DNA from 4 places in the Rhizobium sp. CFBP 8752 genome. Region 4 is predicted to be linked to each of the others. Evidence: predicted binding sites of a transcription regulator. Region 4 holds the regulator's gene; each other region holds the start of a gene.
What was found. Region 4 encodes PhoB, which activates phosphate uptake and scavenging genes when phosphate is short. Its sites were predicted from a motif close to TGTCATNNANCTGTCAT; they were not measured.

Region 1: IFT59_RS04895 (ceramide glucosyltransferase) is a predicted target of PhoB. The motif match lies at 1,657-1,673, and genes of this name have one in related genera.
Region 2: IFT59_RS10080 (esterase-like activity of phytase family protein) is a predicted target of PhoB. The motif match lies at 2,967-2,983, and genes of this name have one in related genera.
Region 3: IFT59_RS09785 (esterase-like activity of phytase family protein) is a predicted target of PhoB. The motif match lies at 3,426-3,442, and genes of this name have one in related genera.

Annotation. Positions count from the first base shown of each region.
Region 1 is NZ_JACYUZ010000001.1:1,017,377-1,022,228, forward strand. Features, by position in the region: gene IFT59_RS04890 (formate--tetrahydrofolate ligase) at 1-1,588, shown strand, start outside; gene IFT59_RS04895 (ceramide glucosyltransferase) at 1,755-2,903, shown strand; gene IFT59_RS04900 (extensin-like domain-containing protein) at 2,920-4,203, opposite strand; gene IFT59_RS04905 (anthranilate synthase) at 4,493-4,852, shown strand, end outside.
Region 2 is NZ_JACYUZ010000001.1:2,087,839-2,092,690, reverse strand. Features, by position in the region: gene IFT59_RS10085 (HEAT repeat domain-containing protein) at 104-1,390, shown strand; gene IFT59_RS10080 (esterase-like activity of phytase family protein) at 1,535-2,893, opposite strand; gene rnd (ribonuclease D) at 3,141-4,286, opposite strand; gene IFT59_RS10070 (MFS transporter) at 4,377-4,852, opposite strand, start outside.
Region 3 is NZ_JACYUZ010000001.1:2,026,583-2,031,434, forward strand. Features, by position in the region: gene IFT59_RS09780 (metallophosphoesterase family protein) at 1-1,086, opposite strand, end outside; gene IFT59_RS09785 (esterase-like activity of phytase family protein) at 1,193-3,382, opposite strand; gene hupB (DNA-binding protein HupB) at 3,574-3,849, opposite strand; gene lon (endopeptidase La) at 4,036-4,852, opposite strand, start outside.
Region 4 is NZ_JACYUZ010000003.1:126,012-130,863, reverse strand. Features, by position in the region: gene pstA (phosphate ABC transporter permease PstA) at 1-271, shown strand, start outside; gene pstB (phosphate ABC transporter ATP-binding protein PstB) at 287-1,102, shown strand; gene phoU (phosphate signaling complex protein PhoU) at 1,154-1,867, shown strand; gene phoB (phosphate regulon transcriptional regulator PhoB) at 1,993-2,676, shown strand; gene IFT59_RS16560 (DMT family transporter) at 2,658-3,572, opposite strand; gene IFT59_RS16555 (ArsR/SmtB family transcription factor) at 3,697-4,485, shown strand; gene IFT59_RS16550 (PACE efflux transporter) at 4,424-4,852, opposite strand, start outside.

The DNA.
Region 1 (4,852 bases), on a different contig from region 4:
GGCGTTGGTGCCCTACGGCCATGACAAGGCGAAGATCGGGGCCGATTTCATCGGCTCGCTCCAGGGCCGCCCCGATGGCAAGCTGATCCTCGTGACGGCGATCAATCCGACGCCTGCCGGCGAGGGCAAGACGACGACCACGGTAGGCCTCGGCGACGGGCTGAACCGGATCGGCAAGAAGGCCGTGATCTGCGTGCGCGAGCCGTCGCTCGGCCCCTGTTTCGGCGTCAAGGGCGGGGCTGCCGGCGGCGGCTATGCGCAGGTCGTGCCGATGGAAGACATCAACCTGCATTTCACCGGTGACTTCCACGCCATTACCTCTGCGCACAATCTCCTGTCGGCGATGATCGACAACCATGTCTACTGGGGCAACGCGCTCGACATCGACACGCGCCGCATCACCTGGCGGCGGGTGATGGACATGAACGACCGGGCGCTGCGCCAGACCGTGACCTCGCTCGGCGGCGTGTCGAACGGGTTTGCCCGCGAAAGCGGCTTCGACATTACCGTCGCATCCGAAGTGATGGCGATCCTCTGTCTGGCGCAGGATCTGGCCGACCTCGAAAAGCGGCTCGGCGATATCGTCATCGGCTACCGGTTCGACCGCTCGCCGGTCTATGCCAGAGACATCAAGGCCGACAAGGCGATGGCGGTGCTTCTGAAGGACGCGATGCAGCCGAACCTGGTGCAGACGCTGGAAAACAATCCGGCGCTGGTGCATGGCGGGCCGTTCGCCAACATCGCCCATGGCTGCAACTCCGTGATCGCGACGAAGACGGCGCTGAAGCTTGGCGACTATGTGGTGACCGAAGCGGGTTTCGGAGCGGATCTGGGTGCCGAAAAGTTCTTCGACATCAAGTGCCGCAAGGCGGGGCTGAAGCCCGATGCGGCCGTGATCGTCGCGACCATCCGGGCGCTGAAGATGAATGGCGGCGTGAAGAAGGACGATCTCGGAGCCGAAAATGTCGAGGCGCTGACGCGCGGCTGTTCGAACCTTGGGCGTCACATCGCAAACGTGCGCAAGTTCGGTGTGCCGGTCGTGGTCGCGATCAATCACTTCATCTCGGATACCGATGCGGAAGTGGCGGCGATCAAGGACTACGTCTCGCATCACGGCGCCGAGGCGATCCTTTGCCGTCACTGGGCGGAAGGTTCGGCCGGGATCGAGGAACTGTCCTACAAGGTGGTGGAACTGGCCGAAAGCGGTGCCGCCGCCTTCAAGCCGATCTATCCTGACGACATGCCGCTGATGGAAAAGATCGAGGCGGTCGCCACCAAGATCTATCATGCCGGCGAGGTGACGGCGGAAAAGCCGGTGCGCGATCAGCTGAAGGCCTGGGAAAGTGCTGGCTACGGCCATCTGCCGGTCTGCATCGCCAAGACGCAGTATTCGTTCTCCACCGACCCCAACCTGCGCGGTGCTCCGGAAGGGCATGTGGTGCATGTGCGCGAAGTGCGACTGTCGGCCGGCGCCGGCTTTATCGTGGCGATCACCGGCGAGATCATGACCATGCCGGGTCTTCCCAGCGCGCCGTCGGCCGAGCGGATCCATCTCAACGCGGATGGGCTGATCGAGGGGCTGTTCTAAGCAGGGAGGCTGCTCAGCGGGTTTTCTCCGGATCGTCTTGGCCTCTCGCCTTCGCGGGTGAGGGGCAACGTCATGCGTCTGTCACACCGAAATGGTCTGCTTGCCCTTACTCTTCAGGCACTGGCGGTGACCCGACGATTCGGGGCCGGCCATCGGGAACATCAGGATGGATCTTGTTCTTGCGACACTCGCCATCGCCCTTCTGGCGATCAATCTCTTCAGCATCGCGGTTGCCGGCCTGCGGCTTTCGCATCGGGACAAAGCGAGTGACAAGCCGGCGGTGATCAAGCCGGACGGTGTATCGATCGTCATTCCGGTGCGCGGCATCGAGGCCTATTCCAGCCTGACGCTCGCGCATGCATTCAAGCTCGAGTGGCCGGATTACGAGCTGATCTTCTGCGTGCAGGACGAGGGTGATCCGATCATCGCCGAGATCCGCTCGGCGATTGCCGCGCATCCGGCGGTGCCGGCGCGGCTGCTGATCGGCGATGACCGGATCAGCGCCAATCCCAAGCTCAACAACTGCGCCAAGGGCTGGCATGCGGCACGACACGAGTGGGTGGTGCTTGCCGATTCCAACGTGTTGATGCCCAAGGACTATATTCAGAACCTCGTCTCCGGTTGGCGGGCCGATACCGGGCTCGTATGCTCGACGCCGATCGGATCGCGTCCGGACGGGTTCTGGGCGGAAGTGGAATGCGCTTTCCTGAATACGCTGCAGGCGCGCTGGCAATATGTGGGCGAGGCGCTGGGGCTCGGCTTTGCGCAGGGCAAGAGCATGCTGTGGCACAAGCCGTTTCTGGATGCTGCCGGCGGCATCCAGGCGCTGGCGGCCGAGATTGCCGAGGACGCGGCGTCGACCAAGCTCGTCAACCGGCGTGGCAAGAAAGTGCATCTGGTCTCGGCGCCGTTCGAGCAGCCGCTCGGGCGCCGAGGGCTGGAGGAAATCTGGTCACGCCAGACGCGTTGGGCCCGGCTGCGGCGGGTGACGTTTCCGCTGTTCTTCACACCGGAGATTCTGCTTGGAGCGCTGCCGCCTCTGGCGCTTGGGCTGATCGCTGCCGTCCTGCTGGATCTCAATTCGGCAGCGGTGGCCGCAACGGTGTTTGCCGCAACCTACCTGCCGGAACTGGCCCTTGCGCGGGCCAAGGGCTGGCGGCTGTCGATCCTGTCGCTGCCGGCGATGATGGTGCGCGACGTGATGCTGCCGGCAATCTGGATCAGGAGCTGGCTTTCCGGATCGTTCGAATGGCGCGGCAATGCCATGACGATCGGCACCCAGGAAAGCCGGCTGACCGGCTCCTCGCCGGCCTGACCCTGGCCCTCAACGGCTACTCGCAGATGCGGTAGCCGCCATCCCTGTCGATGATATCCAGGTGAAGGTGATCCTCGTGCGCAGCATCGCTGCCGGGTGCGAGGACCGTCGTGAAATGCAGGCAGGCGCCGGCGGTGGCGGTCATCTGGAAGGCACCCTCCAGCGTATGATCGTCCTCCCGGCGCTTCATCACGACCTTCTCGCCATTGTCGAGCTTGAAGGCGGCGACATCGAAGGCGTTGCCGCGACCGTGCTCGGAGATCTTGCCGGTCGAGGCGCTGTTTCTGAGGCGGCACTGGTAGGTGGAGCCGGGAACGAGGCCGGTAATCTTGCGGCCTGGCATGGCGATGTTGAGCGCTGGCTGCACCGTATCCTTGAGCCAGTGGGCCATTGTCAGCGCCGTCTTGCAGCGCATGGTGGCGCCGCCGAGATCGACGCCGGGTAGAACCTGCGCCACCTCGATCGGCTGCTTGATGCCGCAGCCATTGCCGTCGTCGATCGGTTTGACGGATTCAAACTTGGCGCCGATGGCACCGAGGTCTGCAAGGCAGGCTTTCAGTTCTGCGGCGTCTTCCTCGACGAGAGGCGGAGGCGGCGGCGGGGTCTCGGCCTGTTCCTGCTTTTCGTCCGCAGGCTTATCGGCCGGAGTTTTGTCATCAGCAGCCTTGTCCTGCGGTGCCTTGTCGTCTAGCTTGGCAGTGTCCGGTTTGGCAGGATCAGTCTTGCCGTCGTCGCTCGCTGCAGCGGGCTTTTGCTCTGCTGGTTCTTCCGGCTTGGGAGTGGGGGTGGGTATGGTTTCTTCCGGAGCTTTACCGGTCTGTTCCGGGCTCTGGGTCTGTTCGGGAGCCGGGACGGGTGGCTCTGCGGGGCGCTCTGCCGGCTTCTCCGCAGGGGTTTCGGGCGGGTTCTCGGGCGTTGCTTCGACGGGCTTTGCGGCGACCTCAGGTGTAGCAGCGGCTGTTGCCGCGGTTGCCTCGGGCACGGGTTCACCACCCGGCTTTGCCATGGGAAGCGGAACGATAGCGAGGGCGGGGGCGGCGGGGATCGCGGCTCGGCTCTGGTTCTGGGCACCCTGTGCGGGGCGGGTCGACTGGTTTTTGCCGGACGAGGATTTGCGCGTAGACTGTTTGCGGGTGCGTCCGGCATCGCGCATGAACTGGTCGATGATGTTGATTTCGACAACGTTCGGCGTCGAGCCTTGCGGTGCTGGGCGGGCGGGCAGAGGCGCTGCACCCAGTGTCAGTGGTGCGCTCATTGCCAGCGAAGTGCTTAAAGCGAGAAGGCATAGAGTATGCTTCATCCTTCGGTCGTCCTTTCCCATGTTTCCGAGACGCAACGCGGATGACCCTGTTTTGGTCGCATTGTGGCCAAATAAATCCACTTGCGCGTTTGCCGGCGCCGCGCTAACAATTCGCTCCATGATGATTTCGATGGGCAACAACGGTAACTGGTGGTGGGCACGCTGACGCGGCCTTGACCAGTCATGTCCATCGACAAGACTATGACCAAGCCGCCCGATTACCGAGGCGGCTTTTTTATTGGCCGCTCCTGAGACCCGGGCAGATCAACAGGGATTTCAAGAGGCAGACATGGCGACGATCATTCACGACGACGGGTCCGAGACCTACGAGACCAAGGGCGGAATCAGCGTCAGCCGCGCCCGCAGGCCGGCCGAATATGCTACCGCGATCTCGTCTTATGTCGACCGGCTGGACGAGCGCCGCGGCGCGGTGTTCTCGTCGAACTACGAATATCCGGGGCGCTATACCCGCTGGGATACGGCGATCGCCGATCCGCCGCTCGGCATTACCTGCAACGGCCGGGCGATGTGGATCGAGGCCTATAACGGTCGCGGCGAAGTGCTTCTGTCGTTTATCGCCGACAAGCTTGCGACAATTTCCGACCTGACGCTTGGTGAGCGCACCGACCGCCGTCTGGATCTGACCGTC
Region 2 (4,852 bases), on a different contig from region 4:
CAGATGCATCAGATCTAGACGGTTGCAACCGAGCGGGCTTCGGCTTATCTTCGGTTGAACAGGCATGCCTTATGTTGGTGTTGGCTTCGAGGGGGGCTCGAACATGGCAGTGGCAGATCAAGGCGCGAACAATCATGCGGACCGTGGGGCCAATAACGCGCTGGCGGCCGAGAACAATTTTCCGGAAAAATACTTTGTTGCCGGCGTGGCCGTCGGGCTCTTTCTCGTGCTGCTGGGTACTGCGATCCTTCTCTTGGGACGCAGCCAGACCGCCTCCTCGCTGACCATCTGCGTCGGTTTCGGGCTGGTGCTTGCGGCGTTCGGTGCAAAGGTTGCAGGGAACTGGGCCGGCTGGTCGGTGACCGGGGCCGGCGCCATGGCAGTCGTTCTGTTTCTGATGCTCCAGCAATTTACGCCGCCTGGCACGCCGGCGCTGTTTAAAGGCGAGATCAGCGGCGACTTCTCGCATGTCGCCGATATCCGCATAATCGATGACGAGCCGCTCTACATCTACAAGGATGCCATGGTCCGACGGATCAAGTTTCTTGGCCTCGGTACATCGCTGCAAAGCACGCAGATGCGGATGCAGGTCGATACAATCGAAAAGGAAGCTGGCAAAGAGTATTTCGAGCTTATCGGCGATGCCCAGAAAATCCGGGCAATTTTCGCCGAAGGCCGGCCGGTCCAGTGGCGCTTCGACTACAATGCGCGGAAGGTCAAGAACGGCTCGCTGGTTCTCCTGTCCGAACTGGATACGCTTTCACCTGGGCCGACAGCGGAGGTTAGCGGCAGCACGACGGGTGCATGGTGGGATCTGAGCGCGTTCGCTCAGGCGGCGGTTCGGCCGGAAGCATCGGTCGACCAAATTCAGAAGGCGCTTGCCGGCCTGCGGAACGACGATACGTTCCTGAGGCGCAATTCCCGCGACTTTCTGGTCTCTGCCGGAGTTGTCGCAGTGCCCATGATGCTGTCTGCGCTGCACGCATCGCCGGACGATTACCGCGTCAAGCTCGGCGTGGTCTATGCCCTGGCAGAAATGATCCGCTCCGACCCCAATCTGGCGTCGTCTCTGTCGCAAAAGTTGGCCGCTGAGGATTTTCCGTTGCTGATCCAGGCGGCCGCAGATCCGGACAAGACCATTCGCTACCAGGCAGCAGATTTTCTGTACCGCCTGCAGGATCCGCGGGCCGTGGAGCTGAGCGTAAACGCTGCCAAGGATACGACAGATCAGGGTGTGGCCAATAACCAGATCCTGATCCTGCGGCAGTCGGGGAGCAATCTTTCCTCGTCGCAAAAGAGCGACATCGTCCGTCAGCTCAATGATCCTTCGACGAACTTGAACAGAAGCTTGAAAGCGCCATCATCGCTTAACGACGTCCTGAAATGGTAGATCCGGGCGATACCTGAGCTTTAATACGTCCAGGTTCGAAGTGTCATGGAGTCGAAAAGGGTACCTGCCGATGCAGATACCCTTTTCGGTTTCGTCGTGGTGATGTCCGGGCTCTAGAGGCCTGCCGATTACCGCCTCACTGCTTTACTTCGCGTTGAGGAACTCGGCGGCTTCGATCAGGCTGAACTCGTTGTCGTCAGCCTTGTTGACGGCGCGACCGGCCGAGAAGGGCAGGTTGTTGTCATTGCCGATGATCAGGTGTGTCGCGTCGATCTGGTCGACATTCTCGATCGTCACGAACGGCATGTCGTAGATGCCGTCCTTCGAGCCAGCCTTCTTCTTGTTGTCGGGGTCCTTGATGTTCAGAAGGTCGATATAGCCGATCTTGCGGACGGCAGCGCCGACATTGGCGTCGGTCATCTCGATCTTGTAGACGCGCTTCAACTCGGCCGGTGCATCGAAGCAATCCGGCTTCGGCTGCTTCGGATCGGTGCAGGCCTTGTCCTTGGTGCCGGCGCCGTTGTCGCGTTCGATGACGAGTGCGGTCGTGGCGTCCAGCATGTTGAAATCGCCGATCGCGACACCCTTTTCAGACAGCGGATAGAGCCAGGAACGACCGGTCCAGCTTTTCGAAGCGATGTCGAATTCGATGACGCGCAGCGCGGTGCGGCCATCGGCCTGTTCGACCTTGCCGTCGTCGAGGAAGAGCGGGCCTTCCAGCAGGCCGTACAGCTTCTGCCCATCCTTCGATAGTGCCATGCCTTCATAGCCACCCGAACGCTTCAGGTTGAAGACCGGCATCTTGGCGGCGGGGTTGGCCGGCATGGACAGCGTCGGGTTATCGGGCGAGGTGACTTTCTTGCCGTCGACGGTGGTGGCAACGACGTCAGTCAGCTGGCCGAGCATGTCGACCTTGATGAGGTAAGGCCCGAATTCCTCGCCGAGCCAAAAACCGTCTGCGACCGGCTGGATCGATTCGATGTCGAAATCGGCGCCGGTTAGGTAGCGCTTGTCGCTGCCTTCCATGGCGATCGGGAAGGGGGCGATCTTGTTAGGGTCAGACAGGAAGATGTTCTTGACGACATCGACCTTGTTGGTCGCCCAGTCGAACTTCACCTGGTGCAGGAACAGCATCGCGTCGGAGGAATTGGCCTTCGAGCCGAAGCCGTTGTCGGACAGCGTCCAGAACGTGCCGTCGGCCATGGCCTTGATCCCGGAAAAGCCCTGGATCGGCTGACCGTTGAACGGCAGCTTGACGTCGGTGACGCGAACACCGTCCTTGCCGTCGATCGAGCCAAGCTTTTCCGTACGCTTGCGGTCTGGCGTCGTGAACTTGCCAGATGTCTTGAGAAATTCAGGAACATCGGATGGGGAAGCGGCTACCGTATTGGCTGGCAGGATTGCCTGGCCTGTGAGCTTTGCCGGAAATTCGCGGTCGTCGGCCAATGCCGTGCCGGCGAGGAGGGCACTTACGAAGACGGAGGCTAAAAAGGTCTTGGTCATCAAATCACCTGTTCGATTGAGAAGAACACGCGACGTCGATAGGCGGCACGCATGACGGTGAGGTGATGATCGCTTGACGCTTGGATGAAGGTTTTACGTCTGTTTCTTGACACGCTAAAGCACCCATCAGCAGCATCGCTGAGCAGGGCAGAAACGCAGGAAATGGCTGGGATTAAAGCGAAAAGGGATCGCACCACGATCTCCGGTGGCCGATCCCTTTTGTGCTTGGAGACGGTGAGGACGAGCCTTACAGCTCGACCGCCTCGACCTTCTTGTTGACGAAGCGCAGCGCCACGCCGCCTTGGATCAGCTTGAGCGCCGTGTCGCCGAACAGTTCGCGACGCCAGCCGGAAAGGGCGGCCACTTCGGCCAACTCGCCTTCGGCAGCAATCTTTTCCAGATCGTCGGTATTGGCAAGCACCTTGGCGGCAACGCCCTGCTTGTCGGAAATGAGCTTCAGCAGAACCTTCAAGAGTTCGACGGCAGCGCCCGTGCCTTCCGGCAGGTGAACATGCTTCGGCGCATGCGGCATCTCGGTCTTCGGCAGCGCCAGCGCCGTATTGACAGCCTCGACGATTGCGGCGCCCGAGGACGAGCGCTCCCAGCCTTTCGGCACGGTGCGCAGACGTCCGAGCGCTTCGGTATCCTTCGGCTGCTGCTGGGCAATCTCGTAAATCGCGTCGTCCTTGAGCACGCGCGAGCGCGGTACGTTGCGGCTGCGCGCCTCACGTTCGCGCCATGCGGCGACGAATTTCAGGATTGCCAACTCGCTCGGCTTCCGCAGACGCGACTTCAGACGAAGCCAGGCATCGTCGGGATGCAGGTCATAGGTCGACGCGCTCTCGAGAACCGCCATTTCCTCCGTCAGCCAGAGGGCACGGCCTTCACGTTCCAGCTGTTCTTTCAGAGACAGATAAACGTCGCGCAGATGGGTGACGTCGGCCAGCGCATAGTCGAGCTGCTTTTCCGACAGCGGCCGGCGGCTCCAGTCGGTAAAGCGCGACGACTTGTCGATCTGCACGCCCTTGATGCGGTTGACCAGCTGGTCGTAGGAGACGCTGTCGCCGAAGCCGCAGACCATGGCGGCGACCTGCGTATCGAAGATCGGATGCGGCACGAGATTGCCGAGATGATGGATGATCTCGATATCCTGGCGCGCGGCGTGAAACACCTTGGTCACCGCCGTATTCGCCATCAGCTCGAAGAAGGGCTTGAGGTCGAGCCCTTTTGCCAGCGGATCGACGAGAACTTCGACTGTCGGGCTTGCCATCTGGATCAGGCAGAGTTCCGGCCAGAAGGTCGTCTCTCTCAAGAACTCCGTATCGATGGTGATGAAGTCTGACTGAGCCAGCTTTTCGCAGGCTTCCTGAAGGGCAATTGTTGTTTCGATCATCGTCTCATTCACGTGCAGGTGGTCAACCTTCCTTTCCCTTCCCGCCGCAGATGTCAAGACAAACGGCCAGCCTTTCCCCGCAGCAGCCGGCTATTTCCTGTTGTTGCCGTCAGCGTCCCTGTCCTTGTCGCCACCACGGTCCGCAGGGTCTGCAAGCCGGTTGAAATAGGCCGACGTGCGCAGGAGGGCCCGGAAGCGCGAACTCCGCTGCTGCGGCGGCACCGGTGCCCGCACCTGCATCCGGCGCAGCGTGTAGATCGCGAACCCGGCGAAGATGAAGGACGTGTAGAGGAAGAATGCGCGCGGGCCATAGAATTCCAGCAGTGCTGCGGCAAGCAGCGGTCCGAACGTGGCGCCGACCGACCAGAAGAACAGCAATCCTGCCGCGATCACTGCGTGTTCGCCGGGCTTGGCGTGGTCGTTGCCATGCGCCGAGCAGAGCGAATAGAGCGGCATCGAAAAGGCGCCGAACAGGAAGACGCTGATGATATTGGCCGTCTCGTTGCTGCCCGCGCCGAACGACAGATAGGCGCCGGTGATGACGGACCCGATCGTCGTCCACAGGA
Region 3 (4,852 bases), on a different contig from region 4:
CAGAAGCGGCGAGAACTCCGCCGTCGGCAGCAGGCCTTCGAGCCCGAGCAGATCGGTGGCTTTCCCAGTTGAGGCAATCTCGGCTTCGAGTTTGACCTCCAGCTTTTCCAGCCAGATATCCTCATGACCCCGATGGCACGCGGCTTGCACCTCGTCCCGGAAATCGGCCGCTCTCGCCAAGATCTCGTTGCGGAAGCGACTGCGGCCGCTGATGCGGATGCGCAGTGCCAGCGGCCGGCTTTCCATGGCATCGATCACAGAACCAAGCAGATCTTCCAGCCGCCGCAGGATTGCCGCCGGCGTCTCGTCCGGCTCGACAAGAACAGCGAGTTCAGCAAACCTTGCGCTGTCGGTCACGATACGCTCATAGGCGATGCGTCCGTCCTCGACGGTCACGAGCACGGCGCCCTTTGCCCCCTGCTCGCGGATCGACCGCCCCTGAAGGTTGCCGGGGAACACGACCAGCGGGTCTTCGGCAACGATTTCGAAATCGTGGACATGGCCGAGCGCCCAGTAATCGTAGCCACGCGATCGCAGGTCTTCGACGGAACAGGGCGCGTAGGCTGCGTGCGGCTCGCGGCCGGTCAGCGAGGTGTGCAGCACGCCAATGTTGAACCAGCCCGGTTCCGGCTTCGGATAGGCAAGCGCCAGGTTTTCGTTGGCGGAGCGCTCGGCAAAACCCTGGCCGTGCAGCGCAACCTTCAGGTGATCCAGCTTGAACGTTCCGGGCTTTGCGGTCGGGAATTCGCTGACATTCTTCGGCAGCGTAATTGTCTTGGTGATGACGCTTTCGGCGTCGTGATTGCCCTTCAGAAGAAAGACCGGAATGCCGGCGCGTTCCAGCCGGGCAATTTCGCGGTTGAAGAACAGGCCGATCTTGTTGTCTTTCCAGTCGCCGTCGTAGACATCGCCCGCAACGATAAAGAAGTCGACCTTGCGCTCCACCGCCTCGTCCACCAAGCCCGAGAACGCCTTGCGGCTTGCCTCGATGAAGATATCGGCAAGCTCGGCATCCTTCAGCGCCAGCCCCTGAAAGGGACTGCCTAGATGCAGATCGGCGGCATGGATGAAGCGGAATGAGGTCATCGACTCGGCTGCTGGAACACATCAGGAACGACAGACTTAAGTCACGCATCGGCAATAAAAAAGGCCGGGTGCGGAAACACCCGGCCTTTTCCTGTTGATGAACGGTTTAGTTGGTCGCCTTGATCTCAACCGGGAAGAACAGCGTTTCGCCGGAACTGTCGTCGACGCCGTCATTGTCGGTGATGGCGAAGGCCTTGCCCGACTTGTCGAAGGCGAAACCTTCGAGCTTGTCGACCACATAGCCGTTGGTAGCGTTCTTGAGGTCGGAGAGGAAGTCGTGAACTTCCTGCTTGGTGACGAGCGGCAGCTCTCCGCCAAGCTTTGCGGGCTTCAGATCGGCGATTGCCACACGGTAGAGCTTCTTGAGCTTTGCGTTGTCGCCGATCAGGTTGTCGCGCTCGATGATGTAGAGGTAGTCACCGCGGGCGGTGATTTCCGACAGGCCGACCCAGCCTTTTTCGGTCTTTTCGAGCGGGTAGCGAACGGCGGCCCATTCCTTGGACTTCGGCTTGTAGGACAGAAGCTTCACCTGGCCCTTCGGATCGTCCTTCCATTCGCGCTGGATTGCCATCCAGAGTGTCAGGTCGTCGCCCGAACCCGTTGTGGTGATGCCTTCGAGACCGAAGCGGGTTTCACCTGCCAGAAGTTCTGCCGGCAGCGCGATCTCGGACTTGATCTCACCCTTGGCGCTGACGTTGTAGATGCCGTGACCGACGAACTTGGCACTGTCGCCTTCGGAAGCGAGCCAGAAGCCGCCCTTGCCGTCGAGCGCGATACCTTCGATATCGAGCTTCTGGGCCGGCTGACCGTTGCGGGTCACACGCACCACGCTGGTGATTTCCGCCGGCTTCTTGGTGGCGTCGATGGTGAAGATCGAGGGCTGCATGGCATAGACGCTATCGCTGACTGCATAGAGAATGCCGTCCTTTTCCGCATCCCCGACGAGGCCCGACATGGCACCCCAGCCGAGCGGCTTGCCGTCGATATCCTTGGAGACCAGCATCGGATAGGCCTTTTCGCCTTCGCTAAGCTCGTAGATCATGACATGCGAGCGGGCACCGCCGTCTTCGCCGAGATCGGCTTCGTTGGCGGAGGCAAGCAGGTTGCGGCCGGGAATGGCGACAGCACCTTCAGGCGAGATGCCGGATGGCAGAAGCTGCACCAGTTCCGGCTCCGCACCGGTATCCTTGTAGACCGCGATCATCGAACCGCGTTCCGACAGGACAAAGAAATACTTCTGACCGTTGAAGGTCGCAGCTTCCAGGCCTTCCGGCTCGATGCCCTTGTTCTTGGCACGTTTTTCCGGGAAGTGACCGACGCGGGCTACGGCATATTCGAGCGACGTGCCGGCGTCATAGAGAACCTTGCCGGTGCGGTCGAAAATGGTGAAGCCGCGCGACCCGCCCTTGTAGTCACCTTCGTTGGCGACAACGAAACGATCGGTACCGAGCCACTTCACCGCATCCGGTTCGCGGGGAATGGCCGTGAGCTTGCTGGAGAAGGTCAGTGCGCCGTCGGTCTTGGTGTCAACGCCATCGAGATCAACCGTGCCGGCCGTGAAATGGGCGGTGACCTTTGCGGTCTTGCTGTCGACGATGACGATGTGATTGTTTTCCTGCAGCGTCACGACGATTTCGCCGTTGGCGTTGATGTTGACGAATTCCGGCTCGGGATCCTCAGGGGCGACGGTAGACAGTCCCGTCAGGTCGACGTGACGGATGCTGTCGCAGACGGGCACGCCGTTGTTCAGGGTGACAATCTGCAATTCGCCGGCCGGCAGCTGTGGCAGAGCGCCGTCGTTTAGCTTTTCGTCGCGCTGGTTCTCGATGGCAATGGCCGCAAACGTGCCATCCGGCGAGATGACAACCGAGTCCGGCTGGCCGCCGAGATCGCAGGTGGCCTCGAGTTTCCGGGAGGCGATATCGACCACCCCGAGCTGGCCTGCGGGCTTGGTGAGGTCCTTGGTCCGATCGATGGTGACGAGAACCTTCGCACCGATTGCGGCGACCGAGTTCGGCTCGCCGTCGATCTTGACCGATCCGCCTGCCTTAGGGGCCTTCGCGTCGGTGATGTCGATAAAGCCGATCGTGCCGCCAGGCGCATCGGAATAGATGAGTGTGTTGCCGTCGGCGGTGGCCGTGATAATTTCCGACGAGGTCGCCTTGTCCTCGCCCTTGGGCAGGTTCTGGGCGACCGGGAAGGATGCAATGCGGTTGAAGACTTGCTCGGCGCCGGCAGGAGCTGCAACGGAGCCGAGGAGGAGCGCGGTCAAAGCGGCGCGTGTCGAGAATGTCATGGGAAGCCTCCGTGAAACTACACTCGGCTTGTGCTGCACTGTCATGACAGGCGGATGACACTTTTGGACGCAGAAAGAACGGACCTGCGGATAAGGCTCGAACACGCTTTCTGTTCAACGAAAAAGGCCCGGTTTTCACCGGGCCTTCTCAACGCTTTGCATCCCGGCGGCAGGCCGCCAGATGCTTTCGATCAGCTGTTAACAGCTTCCTTGAGACCCTTGCCGGCCGAGAACTTCGGAACGTTGCGAGCCGGGATATCGACTTCAGCGCCCGTGGACGGGTTGCGGCCCTTGGATGCTTCGCGACGCGAAACGGAGAAGCTGCCGAAGCCAGCGAGGCGGATGTCGCCACCATTCTTCAGTTCGGCCTGGACAGTCTCGAAAACGGCATCGACTGCAGAGGCGGCATCAGCCTTGGAGAGGCCGGCTTTTTCGGCCACTGCGGACACCAGTTCGGTCTTGTTCATATTTCCACCCTTTCAACGGTTTTGGAACGACTCATTTGGTCGGCGCCGACAATAGTTTTGCGTCGGCACTTGGCAACCCAAAGGCTCCGAAAAAGCCTGAAAAACAAGGGGTCTTGGGCATTTTTCACAAAAAAAGCCGGCTTTCGCCGGCTTTTTTATCAGTTCATGGCGGCTTCAAGGCACCGCTTAGTGAGCGATCGTTGTCGACGAGTCGTCGGCACCGTCAACTGTCGCTATGACCGGTGTCTCCACCGTGCCATCCCACTCGATCGGTTCGGGAAGACGAACCAAAGCGTGCTTGATCACCTCGCCCATACGCGACACCGGGATGATCTCCATGCCGTTTTTCACGTTGTCCGGAATGTCCGCGAGGTCCTTCGCGTTCTCTTCCGGGATCAGCACAACCTTGATGTTGCCGCGCAGAGCCGCAAGGAGTTTTTCCTTGAGACCACCGATCGGCAGCACCCGGCCGCGCAACGTGATTTCGCCGGTCATGGCGACATCCTTGCGAACAGGAATGCCGGTCATGATCGAAACGATCGCGGTTGCCATGCCGACACCGGCCGACGGACCGTCCTTCGGCGTCGCACCTTCCGGCACGTGCACGTGGATATCCGACTTGTCGAAGCGCGGCGGCTCGATGCCGAAATCGACGGCACGGGAGCGGACATAGGATGCCGCAGCCGAAATCGATTCCTTCATCACGTCCTTGAGGTTGCCGGTGACGGTCATGCGACCCTTGCCCGGCATCATGACGCCTTCGATGGTGAGAAGCTCACCGCCGACTTCTGTCCAGGCAAGACCCGTGACGACGCCGACCTGATCCTCACCTTCGGCTTCGCCGTGACGGAAACGCGGAACGCCAAGGTAATCCGAGATGTTGGCAGCGGTAACCGCAACCGACTTCGTCTTGCCCTTGATGATCTCGGTCACGGCCTTGCGGGCGAGCTTCATCAGCTCGCGCTCGAAGGAGCGAACGCCGGCTTCACGCGTGTACTGCTGG
Region 4 (4,852 bases):
CCTGACCGGTACGATCATCGGCCTCGCGCACGCCCTTGGCGAAACCGCGCCGCTCCTCTTGATCGGCATGGTCGCCTTCGTGGCGAACTATCCGACCACGCCGATGGATCCGTCGACAGCGCTGCCGGTACAGATCTACATGTGGGCTAACGAGGCGGAACGCGCCTTCGTTGAACGAACCTCGGGAGCGATCATGATCCTGCTCCTGTTCCTGATCTTGATGAATGTTGGCGCAATTCTCTTGCGACGCCGCTTCGAACGGCGTTGGTAGAGGAAGGGGGAAGCAATGAACATGATGTCAGAAGCTGCAGTTGAGAAGGCGCTGGACAAGAAAATGAACGACGTTGCATATAAGATGATCGGCAAGGATGTCTCCGTTTATTACGGTGACAAGCGCGCTCTTTATGACGTGAACCTGAATGTCCGCCAAAATACCGTCACTGCTTTGATCGGTCCGTCTGGCTGCGGCAAGTCCACCTTCCTGCGCACGATGAACCGCATGAACGACACGATCGAGGGTTGCCGCGTCACCGGCAAGATCACGCTCGACGGCGACGATATCTACGACAAGGAAATCGACGTCGTGGAGCTGCGTGCCCGGGTCGGCATGGTGTTCCAAAAGCCGAACCCGTTCCCGAAGTCGATCTACGAGAACATTGCCTACGGTCCCCGCATCCACGGTCTTGCCCGCGGCAAGACGGAAATGGACGCGATCGTCGAGGCAAGCCTGCAGCGCGCCGGCCTCTGGGCAGAAGTCAAGGATCGCCTGCATGAAGGCGGTACCGGCCTTTCCGGCGGTCAGCAGCAGCGCCTTTGCATCGCCCGTGCGATCGCCGTTTCGCCTGAAGTCATTCTGATGGACGAGCCGTGCTCGGCACTCGACCCCATCGCCACGGCCAAGGTCGAGGAACTGATCCACGAACTGCGCGCCAACTACACGATCGTGATCGTCACCCACTCGATGCAGCAGGCGGCCCGCGTTTCACAGCGCACGGCAATGTTCCATCTCGGCCACCTGGTCGAGGAAAACGATACCGACAAGATGTTCACCAATCCGGATGACCAGCGCACCCAGGATTACATCATGGGCCGCTTCGGCTGATGCGGGCGCAGAGCCCGTCAGCCGCAACTGCAGACATCAAGGATCAGACACATGGTTTCGACCCATATTCTCTCGGCCTATGACGAGGAACTGAAATACCTGAACCGCCGGATCTCCGAAATGGGCGGCCTGGCGGAGCAGATGTGCGGTGACGCCGTGCGTGCGCTCGTCAACTCCGACTCGGCGCTGGCCCAGAAGGTCATCTCGGACGACGTCATTCTCGACCATGCCGAGCGCGATATCCAGGACAAGGCGATCGTCACCATCGCCAAGCGCCAGCCGATGGCGGCCGACCTTCGCGAAATCATCGGCACGCTGCGCATTGCAGCTGACCTGGAACGCGTCGGCGACCTTGGTAAGAACACCGCCAAGCGCGTGCTCGCCGTGCAGGGAACAGGCGTCCCGCGCAAGCTCGCCCGTGGTCTGGAGCATCTTTCCGAACTGGCGCTGGTGCAGCTCAAGGACGTTCTTGATGTCTTCGCCAACCGCTCCGCGGAAAAAGCCGAAATCATCCGCCAGCGCGATGAAGAGATTGACGCGATGTACACCTCGCTGTTCCGCGAACTCCTCACCTACATGATGGAGGATCCGCGCAACATCACCACCTGCACCCATCTCCTGTTCTGCGCCAAGAACATCGAGCGCATCGGCGACCACGCGACCAATATCGCCGAGACCATCTACTACATCGCGACCGGCGCACAGCCGGAGGGCGAACGTCCGAAGGACGATACGTCCAACATGCTCGGCTCCGCCGGGACATGATGCAGCTCTCCCGAAATCGCCTGCCGGTTTCGGGACGATAACTGCCAAAACCAATGACCTGAAGCAGCGCGAGCGGATCTGGCGGATCTAAGTGCAGTTCGGGACGAGTGACGGAGCAAGTCGGAATGCAGCCGAAGATCGCAGTCGTGGAAGACGAAGAGGCCCTCAGCGTCCTCCTTCGGTATAACCTGGAGGCCGAGGGTTACGAGGTCGATACCGTGCTTCGCGGTGACGAAGCGGAAATCAGGCTTCAGGAGCGCGTTCCGGATCTTCTCATTCTCGACTGGATGCTGCCGGGCGTTTCAGGCATCGAACTCTGCCGTCGCCTGCGTATGCGGCCGGAGACGGAACGCCTGCCGATCATCATGCTGACGGCGCGCGGCGAAGAAAGCGAGCGCGTTCGCGGGCTTGCCACCGGCGCAGACGACTATGTGGTCAAGCCTTTCTCGACGCCGGAACTGATGGCCCGCGTCAAGGCGATGCTGCGCCGTGCCCGACCGGAGGTCCTTTCGAGCGTCCTCAAATGCGGCGATATCGAACTCGATCGCGAAACCCATCGCGTTCACCGCAAGAGCCGCGAAGTTCGCCTCGGGCCGACAGAGTTTAGACTTCTGGAATTCCTGATGGCGTCGCCCAGCCGCGTCTTTTCGCGCTCGCAGTTGCTCGACGGCGTCTGGGGCCATGACATCTATGTCGACGAACGCACCGTCGACGTGCATGTGGGGCGCCTGCGGAAGGCACTCAACTTCTCCAACATGCAGGACGTCATCCGCACGGTCCGCGGTGCCGGCTACTCGATGGAAGCCTGAGCACCGCGTCTCCTAGCCGGCAGCGTCATGGCAATGACACCGGCCACCACGCAGGCCAGGCCGAGCCAGGCTGTCGAGGCAAGCGTTTCGCCGAGAAACACGACACCGATGCCAACGCCGATCGGCACCCGCAGATAGGCCTGCGCCGTCGTGCCGACGGAGCCGAGCGTCTGCACGAGCCGGAAATAGATGACGAAGGCGAGCGCCGTCGAAAATACCGCGAGCGCCAACAGGGCGAGCATGGAATCGGTGCTGGGAGTCAGCGTCCAGGGTCTGTCGACCACGAGGCTCACGGGAATGAGGATGGCCGCGCCTGCAATCAGCGATCCCGCGGCGGGCATCATCGGGTCCAATCCCTTAAAATTCTTGCCGAAGATGGCAGCCGCCGCATAGCAGATCGTCGCCGCCACGATGGCGAGTTGAGCCCAGAGGTTCTCGCCCGAGCCGGCAAGCGCCTCAATGCCGACGATCAGGCATATGCCGACAATGCCTGCGGCAACTCCAAACAGCTTGGCCGCAGAGACGCTTTCATGGCGCGTGATCAGCGCCGTCAGCAGAAACGCGAAGATCGGTGTCGTGGAACTCAAAATGGTGGCAAGGCCCGCATCGGTCGTCTGTTCGGCCCAGGCAATCAGGGTGAAGGGGACCGCGCTGTTGAGGCAGGCCTGAACCGTGAAAAGCTTCCAGGTCTGCCGGTCGGTCGGCAGCTTCAATCCGCGAAGGCGTAGTGCCGCAGCGAGAATGAGCCCGGCGACCAGTGTTCTGACGGCAATAAAGGTGACAGGCGAAATCGTCTCCACACCGACTTTGATCAGCGTGTAGGACGCGCCCCAAAGCGTCGCGAGCGTGAGGAGCAGCAACAGATCCGTTGCCATGCTTGTTTTAGTGTCCGCCATTCCAGTTCCTATCCCCATCCATGCAATCTCCGCCCCTCTTAGCGGAGAGAGGAAAAGAAATGCTTCGGCGACGGCCGAACCGTTGACCGCTGACGGCAAAGTTTTCCGGTGCTAGAACCGGATCATGTCCAATATGGTTTCAGGAAACACGATTGCGGAGGTTGCAAGCCTGATCGGCGATGTCGCGCGCGCCAACATGCTGTCCGCGCTGATGGGCGGACAGGCGCTGACGGCAGGCGAACTGGCACGCCACGCCGGCGTCACCGCGCAGACCACCAGCGGCCATCTCGGCAAACTGGCGCAGGCTCGCCTGATCGAGGTCGAGAAGCAGGGCAGGCACCGCTATTACCGACTTGCCTCTCCGGAAGTCGCGCACGCGATCCACGCGTTGATGGCAGTCGCCGCGGATGGGCCGAAGCGCCATCATCCTGTCGGCCCGAAAGACGAGGCGTTACGGCTAGTCCGCACCTGTTACGACCACATGGCCGGCCGTCTCGCCATCGCGCTCGCCGACTCCCTGACCGGCAACGGCTATCTGCTGCTCGGCGATGGAGCCGGCCTGATCACCGATGAAGGCCGGCGTTTCTTTTGTGATTTCGGGATCGATCTCGACCAGCTGACCCGTTCGAAACGCCCGCTCTGCCGGACATGCCTCGATTGGAGCGAGCGACGGCCGCATCTGGCGGGACAAATGGGTGCGGCGCTGCTGGACCGCGCTCTTGGCGTCGGCTGGATCAGCCGCCGAGAGGAAACCCGGGCTCTGCGGATCACGCGCGCCGGAGAGATCGGGTTTGCTGACAAATTCAGGCTTCCATCGGACTGGCGTATTGCACCGTCCGAAACTCTGATGGTCAGGCGGCTTCCTGGGTCTTCCATTCCGGCAGCGGGAACAACTTGTCGTAGCCAAGATTGAAGAGATAGGCATAGACCACGTAGAACAGCGCGATCGCGATATCCATTGTCAGCGCATGGAGAAGGGTAATCTGCAGATACCACGCGATAAACGGCATCAGCACGACCAGCAGACCGATTTCGAACAGCACCGCATGAGCAATGCGCAAGGCAGGCGTCTTTAGCGTCGTACCCCGTCGCGCCTGCAGAAAGCGGTCGAAACCCAGATTGTAGAGGTAGTTCCAGCCGGTCGCGACCGTCGCAGACACGACGCCGACAATGCCCATATGTTCGGCCGGCATGTCGAAGACGAAAGCGCCGAGCGGCACCATCATCAGAAGCCCGATGATTTCAAAGCTGATGGCGTGGCGAATACGGTCTCTTATCGA